DNA from 4 places in the Streptomyces sp. NPDC059582 genome. Region 2 is predicted to be linked to each of the others. Evidence: riboswitches for the same ligand, from Rfam matches in the RefSeq annotation. Region 2 holds a riboswitch; each other region holds the start of a gene.
What was found. A riboswitch is a leader RNA that binds a small molecule or an ion and turns the genes downstream of it on or off. The one in region 2 is predicted to bind cobalamin.
Positions count from the first base shown of each region.

Region 1: it holds a riboswitch for cobalamin, as region 2 does, so the genes downstream of both, ACFV0T_RS30505 (ribonucleoside-diphosphate reductase subunit alpha) here and ACFV0T_RS24070 (cobalamin biosynthesis protein) in region 2, are expected to answer to the same signal.
Region 3: it holds a riboswitch for cobalamin, as region 2 does, so the genes downstream of both, ACFV0T_RS04605 (CbtB-domain containing protein) here and ACFV0T_RS24070 (cobalamin biosynthesis protein) in region 2, are expected to answer to the same signal.
Region 4: it holds a riboswitch for cobalamin, as region 2 does, so the genes downstream of both, ACFV0T_RS21395 (prenyltransferase/squalene oxidase repeat-containing protein) here and ACFV0T_RS24070 (cobalamin biosynthesis protein) in region 2, are expected to answer to the same signal.

Region 1 covers NZ_JBHWCC010000044.1:6,669-10,116, reverse strand. Annotated here, with positions in the region: gene ACFV0T_RS30505 (ribonucleoside-diphosphate reductase subunit alpha) at 1-1,620, opposite strand, end outside; cobalamin riboswitch at 1,746-1,931, opposite strand; gene mctP (monocarboxylate uptake permease MctP) at 2,093-3,448, opposite strand, start outside.
Region 2 covers NZ_JBHWCC010000029.1:55,133-58,580, reverse strand. Annotated here, with positions in the region: gene ACFV0T_RS24075 (cobyric acid synthase) at 1-550, opposite strand, end outside; gene ACFV0T_RS24070 (cobalamin biosynthesis protein) at 547-1,491, opposite strand; cobalamin riboswitch at 1,592-1,735, opposite strand; gene ACFV0T_RS24065 (hypothetical protein) at 1,892-2,113, opposite strand; gene ACFV0T_RS24060 (anion permease) at 2,150-3,427, opposite strand.
Region 3 covers NZ_JBHWCC010000003.1:221,734-225,181, reverse strand. Annotated here, with positions in the region: gene ACFV0T_RS04620 (ABC transporter ATP-binding protein) at 1-42, shown strand, start outside; partial or broken gene ACFV0T_RS04615 (acyl-CoA dehydrogenase family protein) at 192-356, shown strand; gene ACFV0T_RS04610 (enoyl-CoA hydratase/isomerase family protein) at 362-1,438, shown strand; cobalamin riboswitch at 1,537-1,689, shown strand; gene ACFV0T_RS04605 (CbtB-domain containing protein) at 1,725-1,946, shown strand; gene ACFV0T_RS04600 (CbtA family protein) at 1,968-2,726, shown strand; gene ACFV0T_RS04595 (hypothetical protein) at 2,840-3,019, opposite strand; gene metE (5-methyltetrahydropteroyltriglutamate--homocysteine S-methyltransferase) at 3,339-3,448, opposite strand, start outside.
Region 4 covers NZ_JBHWCC010000024.1:83,622-87,069, reverse strand. Annotated here, with positions in the region: gene ACFV0T_RS21405 (aldehyde dehydrogenase) at 1-96, opposite strand, end outside; gene ACFV0T_RS21400 (MBL fold metallo-hydrolase) at 265-1,293, shown strand; cobalamin riboswitch at 1,410-1,545, shown strand; gene ACFV0T_RS21395 (prenyltransferase/squalene oxidase repeat-containing protein) at 1,661-2,902, shown strand; gene ACFV0T_RS21390 (SCO2322 family protein) at 2,899-3,448, shown strand, end outside.

The DNA.
Region 1 (3,448 bases), on a different contig from region 2:
GATGCGCTCGGCGATCCGGGTGGAGAGGCGCTTGGCCTCCGGGGAGTCGAACGGCATCCGCAGCTTGAAGAAGACGTCCTGCAGCCCCATCGCGCCGAGGCCCACGGGACGCCACTTCGCGTTCGAGCGGCCCGCCTGCTCGGTCGGGTAGAAGTTGATGTCGACCACCCGGTCGAGGAAGGTGACCGCGGTGCGGACGGTCTCGTCGAGCCGCTCCCAGTCGATGTCACCGGCGACGACGAACGCGCCCACGTTGACCGAGCCCAGGTTGCAGACCGCCGTCTCCCCGTCGTCCGTCACCTCCAGGATCTCCGTGCAGAGGTTGGAGGAGTGGACCACGTGGCCCGGCTCGGCCGTCTGGTTGGCGGTGCGGTTGGCGGCGTCCTTGAAGGTCATCCAGCCGTTGCCGGTCTGCGCGAGGGTGCGCATCATCCGGCCGTACAGATCGCGGGCGGGGATCGTCTTCTTCGCCAGGCCCGCCGCCTCCGCCTCGCGGTAGACCGCGTCGAACTCCTCGCCCCACAGGTCGACCAGCCCGGGTACGTCGGCGGGGGAGAAGAGGGACCACTGCGCGTCGGCGTTCACCCGGCGCATGAACTCGTCCGGGATCCAGTGCGCGAGGTTGAGGTTGTGCGTACGGCGGGCGTCCTCACCCGTGTTGTCGCGCAGCTCCAGGAACTCCTCGATGTCGGAGTGCCAGGTCTCCAGGTACACCGCGGCCGCGCCCTTGCGCCGCCCGCCCTGGTTCACCGCGGCGACCGAGGCGTCGAGGGTCTTCAGGAACGGGACGATGCCGTTGGAGTGCCCGTTCGTGCCGCGGATCAGCGAACCCCGCGAGCGGATCCGGGAGTACGACAGACCGATGCCGCCGGCGTGCTTCGAGAGCCGGGCGACCTGGTGGTAGCGGTCGTAGATGGAGTCCAGCTCGTCCAGCGGCGAGTCGAGGAGGTAGCAGGACGACATCTGGGGGTGGCGCGTACCGGAGTTGAAGAGCGTGGGCGAGGACGGGAGGTAGTCGAGGCGGCTCATGAGCCGGTAGAGCGCCGCCACCTGGTCCAGCGCGTGGACGGTGTCGTCCTCGGCCAGGCCGCACGCCACGCGCAGCATGAAGTGCTGGGGCGTCTCGATCACGCTGCGGGTGATCGGGTGCCGCAGCAGATAGCGGCTGTGCAGGGTGCGCAGGCCGAAGTAGCCGAACCGGTCGTCGCCGTCCGGGTCGACGAGCGCGTCGAGACGGGTGGCGTGGACGCGCGCGAACTCCGCCGTACGGTCGGCGATGAGCCCTTCCCGGTGCCCGACGGTGACGGACTCGGTGAACGTCGTCACACCCTGCGAGGCGGCCTCGGCGGCGATGCCGACGGTCAACAGCCGGGCTGCCAGCCGCGAGTAGGCGGGGTCCTCGGAGATGAGCCCCGCGGCCGCCTCCGTGGCCAGCTCGCGCAACTCCGTCTCGTCCGCGCGCGCGGACCGGCCGCGCAGCGCGGCGGCGGCGACCCGGCCGGGGTCGGCGTCGGGGAGGTCGGCGGTCAGCTCGGTCAGGGTCCGCAGCAGCGCGGTACCAGGACCGTCGATCTCCCTCGCCGGGGTGGCTGAAGCCGGATCGGCTGGCGCGATGGTCACGTGGGGGCTCTCCCTCGCTCGGCACGGGGACCTCGCGGAGGGCAGCGGGCAGTACACGAGCGCACGGGGGCGTCGCGTCCACCGACCCATTCCACGAGGCCCGGACGTCAGGGCACCCGGACCGGACGGCCGGGCGCGCTGTCGGCAGGTCCTCGGACTGACTCGAGTGCGTGTCCGTTCTGGGACGGACATACACAAGTACACCGTTGCGGGACAGTTCCGGATTCGCACCGGATTCCCCTGCGGCGACAGCGAGCATGAGCATACATCTTGTGCCGGGCTGCGGTGGCACCACCAGATGTTGTGTCGTGTCGGCTTCGGAGCGTGTCAGAGCGTCAACTCACGGACCGGTGACAGGCGCGGCGAAGGGCGGCCGGGCCGATCGGCCCAGCCGCTTGACCTCACGTCCGCAACACCGGAGGAGCCGGATTTCTGCCCGGACGCCTCCGGTGTTCTTCCGCCGGGGCGACGCCTAGTGCGCCGAACCCGCCGTCGCCGGCGGCAGCTCCACCTGCACGCCGGGATCGCCCGCGTCCGCCGTGTAGTCCTGCGGACTGGTCTCGTCGACGCCGTCCGGGGCGTTGAAGGCGCGCAGCACGAAGGTGAGGAACACGGTCACCACCACGTTCAGCACGAACGCCGTGAGGCCGATGTAGCCGATCTCGCCGATCCCCGGGATCTCCTTCGCCGAGCCGCCGAAGTGCTTCTGCGTGGGCGAGGCGACCCCGTACGCGGCGAGCGTGCCGTAGAGCATGCCGACCGCCCAGCCCGCGAGCAGCGCCCAGCGGTGGAACCAGCGGGTGAACAGGCCGCCGACCAGGGACGGGAAGGTCTGGAGGATCCAGATGCCGCCCAGGAGCTGGAAGTTGATGGCGACCGTCTTGTCCATCGTGAGGACGAAGACCAGGGCCCCCACCTTCACCAGCAGCGAGACCAGCTTGGAGACCTTCGTCTCCTGCTGCGGTGTCGCGTCGGGCTTGATGAAGTCCTTGTAGATGTTGCGGGTGAAAAGATTCGCGGCCGCGATCGACATGATCGCCGCCGGGACGAGCGCCCCGATGCCGATCGCCGCGAACGCCACGCCCGCGAACCAGTCCGGGAACATGTTCTCGAACAGCTGCGGGATGGCCAGCTGCCCGTTGGTGACCTTGACGCCGGCCGCGATCGCCATGAAGCCGAGCAGCGCGAGCAGGCCCAGCATCAGGGAGTACAGCGGCAGGATCGTGGTGTTGCGCCGGATCACCTCACGGCTGCGGCTGGACAGCGTCGCCGTGATCGAGTGCGGGTACATGAACAGGGCCAGCGCCGAGCCGAGGGCCAGGGTGGCGTACGTCCACTGGCCCGCCTCGGCGGGGACGACCCCGCCCGCGCCGGCCGCGGTGAACTTGTCGCCCGCCGCCTTGAAGATCTCGTCGAACCCGCCGAGCTTGATCGGGATGTAGATGATGGCCACCGCGATCACGATGTAGATCAGGGTGTCCTTCACGAACGCGATCAGGGCGGGAGCGCGCAGCCCCGAGGAGTAGGTGTACGCGGCCAGCACGCCGAAGGCGATGAGCAGCGGGAGGTCCTTGACGAACCAGTTGGTGTTCTCGCCGCCGCCCACGCCCATCACGTCCAGGACGGCCTGGATGCCGACCAGCTGGAGCGCGATGTACGGCATGGTCGCGAGGATGCCGGTGACGGCCACGGCGAGGGACAGGCCCTTGGAGCCGAAGCGGCCGCGCACGAAGTCCGACGTCGTCACGTATCCGTGCTTGTGGGAGACCGACCACAGGCGGGGCAGGAACGTGAAGATCAGCGGGTAGACCAGGATCGTGTACGGCAC
Region 2 (3,448 bases):
ACAGCAGCGCGACGGTGCCGAAGAAGGAGGCGAACACGCCCCCGCGGTCGATGTCGCCGACCACGAGGACGGGCAGCCGGGCGTTGCGGGCGATCCCCATGTTCACGATGTCGGTCCGGCGCAGGTTGATCTCGGCCGGACTGCCGGCCCCCTCACAGATCACCGCGTCATAGGTGCCCCGCAACTCGGCGAGGCAGTCGAGGACGGTCCCGAGGAGCGCCTGTTGCCGCCCCCCGTGATAGCCGCGCGCGGTCATCTCGCCCACGGGCCTGCCCATGAGGACGACCTGGCTGCTGCGGTCGCTCCCGGGCTTGAGCAGCACGGGGTTCATCAGCGCGGTCGGCTGGACGCGCGCGGCCTGTGCCTGCATGGCCTGGGCGCGTCCGATCTCGGCGCCCTCGCGGGTGACGAACGAGTTCAGGGACATGTTCTGCGCCTTGAAGGGCGCCACTTTGACGCCCTGTCGTACCAGCCACCGGCAGATCCCCGCGGTGACGACGCTCTTGCCCGCGTCGGAGGTGGTGCCGGCGACCAGGAGACCACCGTTCATGACGTACGCCCCTTCACGAGGAGTCGCGCGGCGGCGCTGACGCCGAGCGCGAGCCAGCCGACGCGACGGGAGAGCCGTACGGCCCGGTCGATGTCCGTGACCCGGACGGGCCGCCCGTCGGCGCCGTTGAGGACGGGCCGGTGCTCGACGCGCCCGGCGTAGGAGAGGGTGCCGCCGAGCCGCACGCCGAGGGCCCCCGCGAACGAGGCCTCCACGGGGCCGGCGTTGGGACTGGGATGTCTGGCCGCGTCGGCCCTCCAGGCCCGTACGGCCCCCCGCGGATCGTCTCCGCAGACGGCCGCGAGTACGGCGGTGAGGCGGGCGCCCGGCCAGCCGGCGAGGTCGTCGAGCCGGGCGGAGGCCCACCCGTAGCGCAGATAGCGGGGCGAGCGGTGGCCGACCATGGCGTCGAGGGTGTTGACGGCCCGGAAGCCGAGCAGGGCCGGCACCCCGCCGACGGCTCCCCACACCAGCGCGCCGACGACGGCGTCGGAGGTGTTCTCGGCGACCGACTCGACGACCGCCCGGGCGATCCCGTCGGCGTCCAGGGCCTGCGGGTCGCGCCCGCACAGATGGGGCAGCCGGGCGCGGGCACCGTCGACGTCCCCGGCTCGCAGCGCACGTCCGACGGCCCCGGCCTCGCGGGCGAGTGAAGTGCCCCCGACGACGGCCCAGGTGGCGGTGGCGGTCAGGGCCACGGAGGCGGCGGTGGAGGAACGCACGGCGCGGGTGGCCACGGCCCCGAGTGCCACGGCGCCGCCGACGCACACGACGGTGTGCAGCGCGCCCCGGCCCCGGTGGTCCCGCCACAGCATCTGTTCGACGGCCCCGGCCGCCCGCCCGAACGCCGCGACCGGGTGCCCGCGGCGCGGATCGCCGAGGAACAGGTCGCCCAGGAGGCCGGCGGTGGCGCCGTACGCGAAGACGCGGTCGGCACGCATCGGTTCAGCCGATCGCGGCGGTACCGGACGACGATGTGGTGCTGAGACTCGATCGGCAGCCGAGCATGGCGATATGTCCTCACTCAGGGTGTCCGCGCCCTGGTTCGACGAGACCGGCGGCGAGAGTTCCTGGCTCCCGGGGCTTACTACCCCGGTGACAGTGGCGGGACCGCGCCGGATTCGCACCGGCTTCCTCTTCTGCCTCCGTATATGGCTCGGGCAGTCCACCACGGGCCCGGAAGGGCCGTCAACTTGCTGCTGACCTGGGACGGAGGAGTGTGGGCAGCCCCACACGAGAGGCAGGTGCCGTCTGTGTGAAGGCGGTTGGACGTGGGGAGGGGCGGGAGGAACCGGTGGGTTCCTCCCGCCCCTTGGAGAACGGTGTGCGCGTGAGCGCGGGTCAGGCGACGATCAGGTAGATCCCGTAGGCCACCGCGGCGGTGCAGGCCGCGAAGCAGGCGTAGGCGCCCGTCACGGCCAGTGCGGCGGACCCGCCCTGCGCGGAGGCCCGTTCCTGGCGCGAGAGGCCCATGATGCCGAGGGTGAACAGGGCCACGAGGGCCACGGTGACCACGAGGCTGACGCCGAACACGGAACCCAGGGTCGCCCAGTCGATGTTCATGGTGATGCTTCCTTCTTAACCGGGTGCGCGGGGGGTTCAGACGGCGGCGGCCGGCGGGGTCGCCGGGTCGGCGACGGACGCGGCGGTGGCCTGGGCGGGGACGGACACGGTGGTGGCGGGGGCGGGGATCGTGGCCGTGAGGTCCGCGGTCACCGTGCCCGCGGGGGGCGGGGTGACCGCGGCGATGGCCGTGGTCACGACACCGGCCGGCTGCTCCGGGGCGTTGACGTTGCTGTGGTCGACGACCTCGCGCCGGGAGATCTTCCAGATCGCGGCGCTTGAGGCGATCAGGAAGACGGCGACGACGGCCGTGCCCCAGCTGCCGAGGTCCGTCACGGACTCGGCGAGGGCACCGACCAGCGCGGCGGCCGGCAGGGTCAGGGCCCAGGCGACGAACATGCGGGTCGCGGTGGACCAGCGCACGACGCCGCCCTTGCGGCCGAGACCCGCGCCCATCACCGAACCGGAGACCGAGTGGGTGGTGGAGAGGGAGAAGCCGAGGTGGGAGGAGGCCAGGATGACCGTCGCGGCGCTGGTCTGGGCGGCGAAGCCCTGCTGCGGCTGAAGGTCGGTCAGGCCCTTGCCCATGGTGCGGATGATGCGCCAGCCGCCGAGGTAGGTGCCGAGCGCGATGGCGAGACCGGCGGAGAGGATGACCCAGACGGGCGGGTCCGAGTCGGGCGCGACGGCGCCGCCGGCGACCAGGGCGAGGGTGATGATGCCCATCGTCTTCTGCGCGTCGTTGGTGCCGTGGGCCAGCGAGACCAGGCCGGCCGAGGCGATCTGGCCCGCGCGGTAGCCCTTCGCTGCGGCCTCGCCGTCGGCCTTCCTGCCCAGCCTGTACGACAGCCGGGTGGCGAGCAGCGCGGCGACGCCGGCGACGATCGGGGCCGCGACGGCCGGGATCAGGACCTTGGTGACGAGCGCGTCGCCGTGGACGGCGCCGGTGCCCGCGGAGGCGATGGTGGCACCGATCAGACCGCCCATCAGGGCGTGCGAGGAACTGGAGGGCAGGCCCACCAGCCAGGTCAGCAGGTTCCAGAGGATCGCGCCGACCAGGGCGGCGAAGATGACCTCGGGACGGATGCCGGTCTCGTCGACGAGACCCTTGGAGATCGTGTTGGCGACCTCCACGGAGAGGAAAGCGCCCACGAGGTTGAGCGTGGCGGACATGGCCACCGCGATCTTGGGCTTGAGCGCACCGGTCGAGATGGTCGTGGCCATCGCGTTGGCGGTGTCATGAAAACCGTTCGTGAAATCAAACGCGAGTGCGGTTACCACCACAATCGCGAGGATCAGCGAGAAGTTTTCCATTTACCCAGGCAATCTTTCGAA
Region 3 (3,448 bases), on a different contig from region 2:
CCGGAGGAATCGGCGGTCGTGAGCGGCCCGTTCGGGCCGTGAGCCGTGCGGCCCGCCCGCCGGACGCTGCCCCGGAGCGGATGTCCCGCGCGCCGGATGTCCCGCGCGCCGGATGTCCCGCGCGCCGGACGTCCCGCGCGCCGGATGTCCCCCGCGCCGGACCGTTCGCCCCGGCGCCGTGGCCGGCCCGCGACCGTGCGCTCCGGCCGCACGGGGGCCACGATCACCTCGGCGAGCACGGCACTGAGAAGATCGTCCGCGAACTGCGTGTCCACCAGATCCTGGAAGGAACCGACGAGATCATGCGCGTCATCGTGGCCCGCGGCCTGACGGAGGCGTTCGGATGGCCGGTGTGAACGAGATCAGTGACACCGAGGGAACCGTCCTGCTGCGCACCGCCGGACGAGCCGCCCACATCACGCTCAACCGCCCCAAGGCCCTCAACGCCCTGGACCACGCGATGGTGCGCCGCATCGACGCGGCGCTCACCGCCTGGGAGCACGACCCGGCCGTGGAGACCGTGGTCATCACCGGCGCGGGGGAGCGCGGACTGTGCGCGGGGGGCGACATCCGTGCCGTCCACGACGACGCCCGCGACGGCGACGGCACCGCCGCCGCCGCGTTCTGGCGCGACGAGTACCGCCTCAACGCGCGCATCGCCCACTACCCCAAGCCGTACGTCGCCGTCATGGACGGCATCGTCATGGGCGGTGGCGTCGGCCTCTCCGCGCACGGCAGCGTCCGCGTCGTCACCGAGCGGTCCCGGATCGCCATGCCGGAGACCGGGATCGGCTTCGTGCCGGACGTAGGCGGCACCTACCTGCTCGCCCTGGCGCCCGGCGAGCTGGGCACCCACCTCGCGCTGACCGGAACGCAGATCGGCGCCGCCGACGCCCTGTTGTGCGGACTCGCCGACCACTATGTACCGTCCGCCGCGCTGCCGGACCTCGTCGGCGACCTCGCCGAACTGCCCGTACGGGACGTCCTGGCGCGTCATGCGCAGCCGCCACCGCCCGGGGAACTGGCGGGACGCCGGGAGTGGATCGACGACTGCTACGCCGCCGACAGGGTCGAAGACATCGTCCACCGGCTGCTCGCCCACGGCGACTCGGCCGCCAAGGAGGCCGCAGAGACGCTGCTCGCCAAGTCGCCCACCGCCCTGAAGGCCACCCTGGCCGCCATGCGCCGCGTCCCCCGGCTCGGCCCGCTGGAACGGGTCCTGGACCAGGAGTACCGCGTCTCCTGCGCGGCCCTGTCCACCCCGGACCTGGTGGAGGGCATCCGCGCCCAGGTCATCGACAAGGACCGCGCCCCGCACTGGTCGCCGGCCACCCTCGCCGAGGTCACCGACGCCGACGTCGCGCGCTTCTTCGCCCCCCTCGGCGAGCGGGAACTCGGCCTCGCCGGACCCGACGTCCCGCCGGAGGCGGCCTGGTGAGCGGCGCTGTCGCGCCCATCGGCCGGAAGGCCGCCCGCACGTGACGAGGGCCGGGCCGCCGACCGCGAGACGAAGATCACGCGGGTGGCCCGGTCTTGGCCATGTTCGCGCCAGGCGGTACCGTCGGTCCGGTATCGACGACGACAGAACGGAAGCCGGTGGAAGTCCGGCACGGTCGCGCCACTGTGAGCGAGCAGCCCCGCCGGGGCGGCCCGTGAGTCAGACCCGTAGCCGTCGTCATGTGCACCACCGAGATGGGACGCGAACTCCCAAAGGAGGCCCTGCCATGGCGCAGCACGTCGCCCAGCCGACCGCAACCGCCCCTGTTCTTCCCGCCAAACTGCCGATCGCCGCGATCGCTCCCTGGGCGGTCTTCTTCGGCATCCTGATGCTGGTCCTGTTGTACTTCGTCGGCGCGGAGCAGGGTGCCACCTCCGTCGTCTCCGGCGCGGAAGTCCACGAATGGGTGCACGACGCCCGCCACCTTCTCGGCTTCCCCTGCCACTGACCCGAGGGACGCCGCAGACCCATGAACTCCGCAACCGTAAGAAACCTTCTCGTGCGGGGCATGTTCGCCGGCCTCGCGGCCGGCGTGCTGACCCTGATCGTGGCCTACTTCCTCGGTGAACCCAGCGTCGACAGCGCCATCGGCTTCGAGGAGGCGCACGCCCCGGCGCACGAGCACGAGGTCGAACTGGTCTCCCGTTCCCTCCAGTCCACCGCCGGTCTCGCCACCGGCGTCCTGGTCTACGGCATCGCGTTCGGCGGTATCGCCGCGCTCGCCTACTGCTTCGCGCTCGGCCGGGTCGGCCGCTTCTCCGCGCGGGCCACGGCCCTGCTGCTGTCCGGCGTGGCACTGCTCGCGGTGTACGTCGTGCCGTTCCTGAAGTACCCGGCCAACCCGCCGTCCGTCGGCGACCCCGACACCATCGGCAAGCGGACCACGCTGTACTTCCTGATGATGGTCCTCAGCGTGCTGCTGGCCGTCGGCGCCACGATCCTCGGCAAGCGGCTCGCGCCGGCGCTGGGCACCTGGCACGCGACGGTCGTCGCCATGCTCGTCTTCGCCGTGGTGATCGGCCTTGCCTACGAGTTCCTGCCCGTCATCAACGAGGTGCCGGGCGACTTCCCGGCCGCCCTGCTGTGGCGCTTCCGGGTGTCCGCGCTCGCCATGCAGGTCACTCTGTGGGCCGGATTCGGCCTCGTGTTCGGCGAGTTGGCCGAACGGCTGCTGCACCCCAAGCCGGAGACCGTCGCACCAGGGCGGGCTGTTGCCGCCTCCAACTGAATGAGCCGGACACCCGGAACACGAGAGGGCCCGCGGAACCGTCCGGGGGCCCTCTCGCGTTCTCCGGACACCGACGACTCGGACCATGGACATGACGCATCGACCCGGCCCGATCACCCGGAGACGACAAGGGCGAGCGGCGGAGGACCCGAGTGAGCAGACAGCCGCAGCCGCGCCGCATCACGCTCGGCGGCCACGAGGCGGTCGCCCTGACCCCGGTGGAGTACGAGCAACTCATGGCCGGCCGACGGCAGATCGGCGGCCAGAGCGCCCGCGTTCGGGTCCTCGCCCATCAGGCGAAGCCGACCGAGCGACTGCTGCAGGCGCTGGAGGCCCTGGTCGCCGCGCCGAGTGCCACCGGCGGAGCAGGCCGACCGGGACGGACCACCCGGCCCCCTGTCACACCGCCGAGCCGGCGCCGCCCGGCACGGTCACCGACTGCCTGCGCTGCGCCGTCTCGGACCCTCTGCGCAGACACCGCAGCCCGACAGCCTGAACCACGTGGCCCACCCATCGGGCCGCACCCAGGTCACCGGGCGACCCGGTGACGGCTCGACGGACATGGGGCGGGCCGGGCCGCGCGAGGCACCCCGGCCCTGAGCGGCGTCCGGGTCAGGAGGCGGTCAGCTCGCCGCGGACCGTGCGGGCCGCGGCGACCAGGTTCTCCAGGGAGCTGCGGGTCTCGGGCCAGCCGCGGGTCTTCAGGCCGCAGTCGGGGTTGA
Region 4 (3,448 bases), on a different contig from region 2:
CGTGTGCGGCGAGATCACCTCGATGACCTCCTTGCCCAGGGGGTCGGTCAACTCCCCGCCGATGAACAGCTGTCCGTGTTCCACGAGCTCGGTCATGGCGACTGCCTCCCCGGGAGCCTGCTCTGACGATCCATCAGATACGGAACTGATAGCAGCTCCGCTCCGAGGAGTCCACGGGCAGGACGTCCACCGCGTCGGTCGACTCGGGCTCCCATCGAAACTTGTTCTAGTTATAGTGACCGGGACGCGGCGATTGGGGAGCCCATGACGCAGGTGCACGACCACGGCGGCGGCGTACGGTCCATCGAGGTCCCCATCCCGGACAACCCCCTCGGCCACACCCTCGTGTACGTCGTCGACACCGACCGCGGCCCGGTGCTGATCGACACCGGCTGGGACGACCCGGCGTCCTGGGACACCCTCGCCGAGGGCCTCACCGCCTGCGGCACGTCGGTCGCCGGGCTCCACGGCGTGGTGATCACCCACCACCACCCCGACCACCACGGTCTGTCCGGCCGGGTGCGCGAGGCCTCCGGCGCCTGGGTCGCGATGCACGCGGCGGACATCTCCATCGTCCGCAGGACCCGCGAGACCCGCCCCGACCGCTGGTTCACGTACATGCGGGACAAGCTCGCCGCCGCCGGCGCCCCCGAGGAGCACGTGGCCCCGCTGCGCACCGCCCGCCCCCGTCGCACCCTGCCCGGCTTCTCCCCCGCCCTGCCCGACCGGGAGATCGTCCCCGGCGAACTGCTCGACCTGCCGGGCCGCCGGCTGCGCGCCGTCTGGACCCCGGGTCACACCCCCGGCCATGTCTGCCTCCACCTGGAGGAGGAGCACCCTTCTCGACTCCCGGGCCACGGGCGCCTGTTCTCCGGCGACCACCTGCTCCCGGGGATCACCCCGCACATCGGCCTGTACGAGGACCCGGACGACATCACCGTCACCGACCCGCTGGGCGACTACCTCGACTCCCTCGAACGCGTCGGCCGCCTCGCCCCCGCCGACGTGCTCCCGGCCCACCAGTACACCTTCACCGACGCGACCTCCCGCGTACGGGAGTTGCTGGCCCATCACGAGGACCGGCTCGACGGCCTGCTCGCCCTGCTCGCCGAACCCCTCACCCCGTGGCAGGTCGCCGAACGCATGGAGTGGAACCGCCCCTGGGACCAGATCCCCTACGGATCACGGAACATCGCGGTCTCGGAGGCCGAGGCCCATCTGCGGCGACTGGTGAAACTGGGACGGGCGGAGTCGGTGACGGGGAGCGAGCCGGTGACGTACGTGGCGGTGTGACCCTTACATAGCGGTGTGACCCGTACGGGACGGCGCGAACCGCTCGCCCCGTGGCGAAGCCGCCCCGCGCCCGGGCCGCCACCCGTCCGCCCGCCCTCACAGCCGCCCCTCGGCCCTTTCCTACGGGCCGGTAGAGTGGCGGCGTCGTCATCACACCCGTACGGGGGGAAGCCGGTGCAATTCCGGCGCTGACCCGCAGCCGTGAGCCACCGCAGGGTGGCGAGCCGGATCGCTCCGTACGGTTCGTGACCGGCTTACGCGCACCGGCCGTCCGCCGGTGCACGGCACCGTCGAGGTCTACGGAGCCGAGCCGCCCGGGGGTGCCCCGCGTCGCCCGGCTCCCCACAGGGAGAGGCACCCGCCGATCATGAACGTCCGCCGCAGCGCCGCGGTCCTGGCCGCCGCCGCCGTGATCGGCGCCGCCACGCCCGCCGTCGCCGCCGACCCGTCCCCGTCCCCGTCGGTGGCGATACCCACCGGCCTCTACGGCCGCACCGACCCCACGTACGACGGTGTCTGGCGGCAGTCCCTCGCCCTGCTCGCGCAGGACACCGTGGGCGTGCGGCCCGCCTCGTCGGCCATCGCCTGGCTGATCGGGCAGCAGTGCGCGAACGGGTCGTTCGCCGCGTTCCGCGCCGACACCGCCAAGGCCTGCGACGCCAAGCTCATGGTCGACACCAACAGCACGTCCGCCGCCGTCCAGGCCCTCGCCGCGCTCGGCAACCACGACCCCGTCACCGGCAAGGCCGTGGCCTGGCTGAAGTCCGTGCAGAACGCGGACGGCGGCTGGGGCTACGCGCCGGGCGGCGCCAGCGACGCCAACTCCACCGCCGTGGTCGTCGGCGCGCTGTCGGCGACGGGCGAGAAGCCGCAGGACGTCCGCAAGGGCGGCAAGTCCCCGTACGACGCCCTGCTGAAGCTCGCGCTGCCCTGCACCGGCGACGGAGCGGGCGCCTTCGCCTACCAGCCCGACAAGAAGGGCGCGCTCACGGCCAACGCGGACGCTACCGCGGCAGCCGTGGTCGCCGCCCTCGGCAAGGGCCTGGCGGGTGCCGACCCGCAGCCGAACGCGACCGACCTCACCTGCAAGGACGCGGCCGCCGACGCCGCGCAGGCCGCTCGCAACGGCGCCGCCTACCTCGCCAAGGAGCTGGCCTCGGACGGCCACCTGACGTCGGCGCTGCCCGGCGCCGACGACCAGCCCGACTACGGCAACACCGCCGACGCGGTCGTCGCGCTCGCGACCGCCCACCAGGGCGAGGCCGCGGTCCCGGCCGTGCGCTGGCTCCAGGCCGACTCCGCGAAGTGGGCGCAGCAGGGCGGCCCGGCGGCGTACGCGCAGCTGATCCTCGCCGCGAACGCCGCCGGCCACGACCCGCGCGACTTCGGCGGCCAGGACCTGGTGAAGCTCCTCGACGCGACCGGCCCGGGCCCCGTGTTCGTACCCGACGCCAAGGACTCCGGGGCCGCCGGCGACTCCAAGAGCTCGGCGGCCTCCGACTCCTCCGGCACCGGCAAGGTCGTGTGGATCGCGGGCGGCGTCCTGCTCGCCGTCGTCGTCGCCGTCGGATTCCTGCTCTTCGGCCGCGTCAGGAAGCGCCGGTCGTGAGCCGCCGCCGTGCCGCCGCCGTCCTGCTCCTGGCCGTCCTGCTCCCCCTGCTGGGAGCGGCCGGCCAGGCGCAGGCCACCGGCTACCGCTACTGGTCCTTCTGGGACCGCGCGGGCGAGGGCTGGACGTACGCCACCCAGGGCCCGTCGACCGCGCGCCCCTCGGACGGCGACGTCCAGGGCTTCCGCTTCGCGGTCAGCGCGGACTCCCAGGACGCGACCCGGCCACGCGGCACGGCCGACTTCGCGACGATCTGCGCGAGGACACCGGCCCGGGACGGCCACAAGCGGGTCGCCCTGGTCATCGACTTCGGTACGGCGTCCGACGCGCCCTCCGGCGAGACCCCGCCCGTGAGCCGGACGGCCTGCGCCCGGGTAGCCTCCGCCGCGACCACGGCGGAGGCCCTGGCAGCGGTCGCGAGGCCACTGCGCTACGACACCAACGCCCTGCTGTGCGCGATCGCGGGCTACCCGGAACAGGGCTGCGGCGAGCAGGTGTCGGCGAACGGGAAGCCGAAGAGCACGGCGACGGCGACCGCGGCGGCGA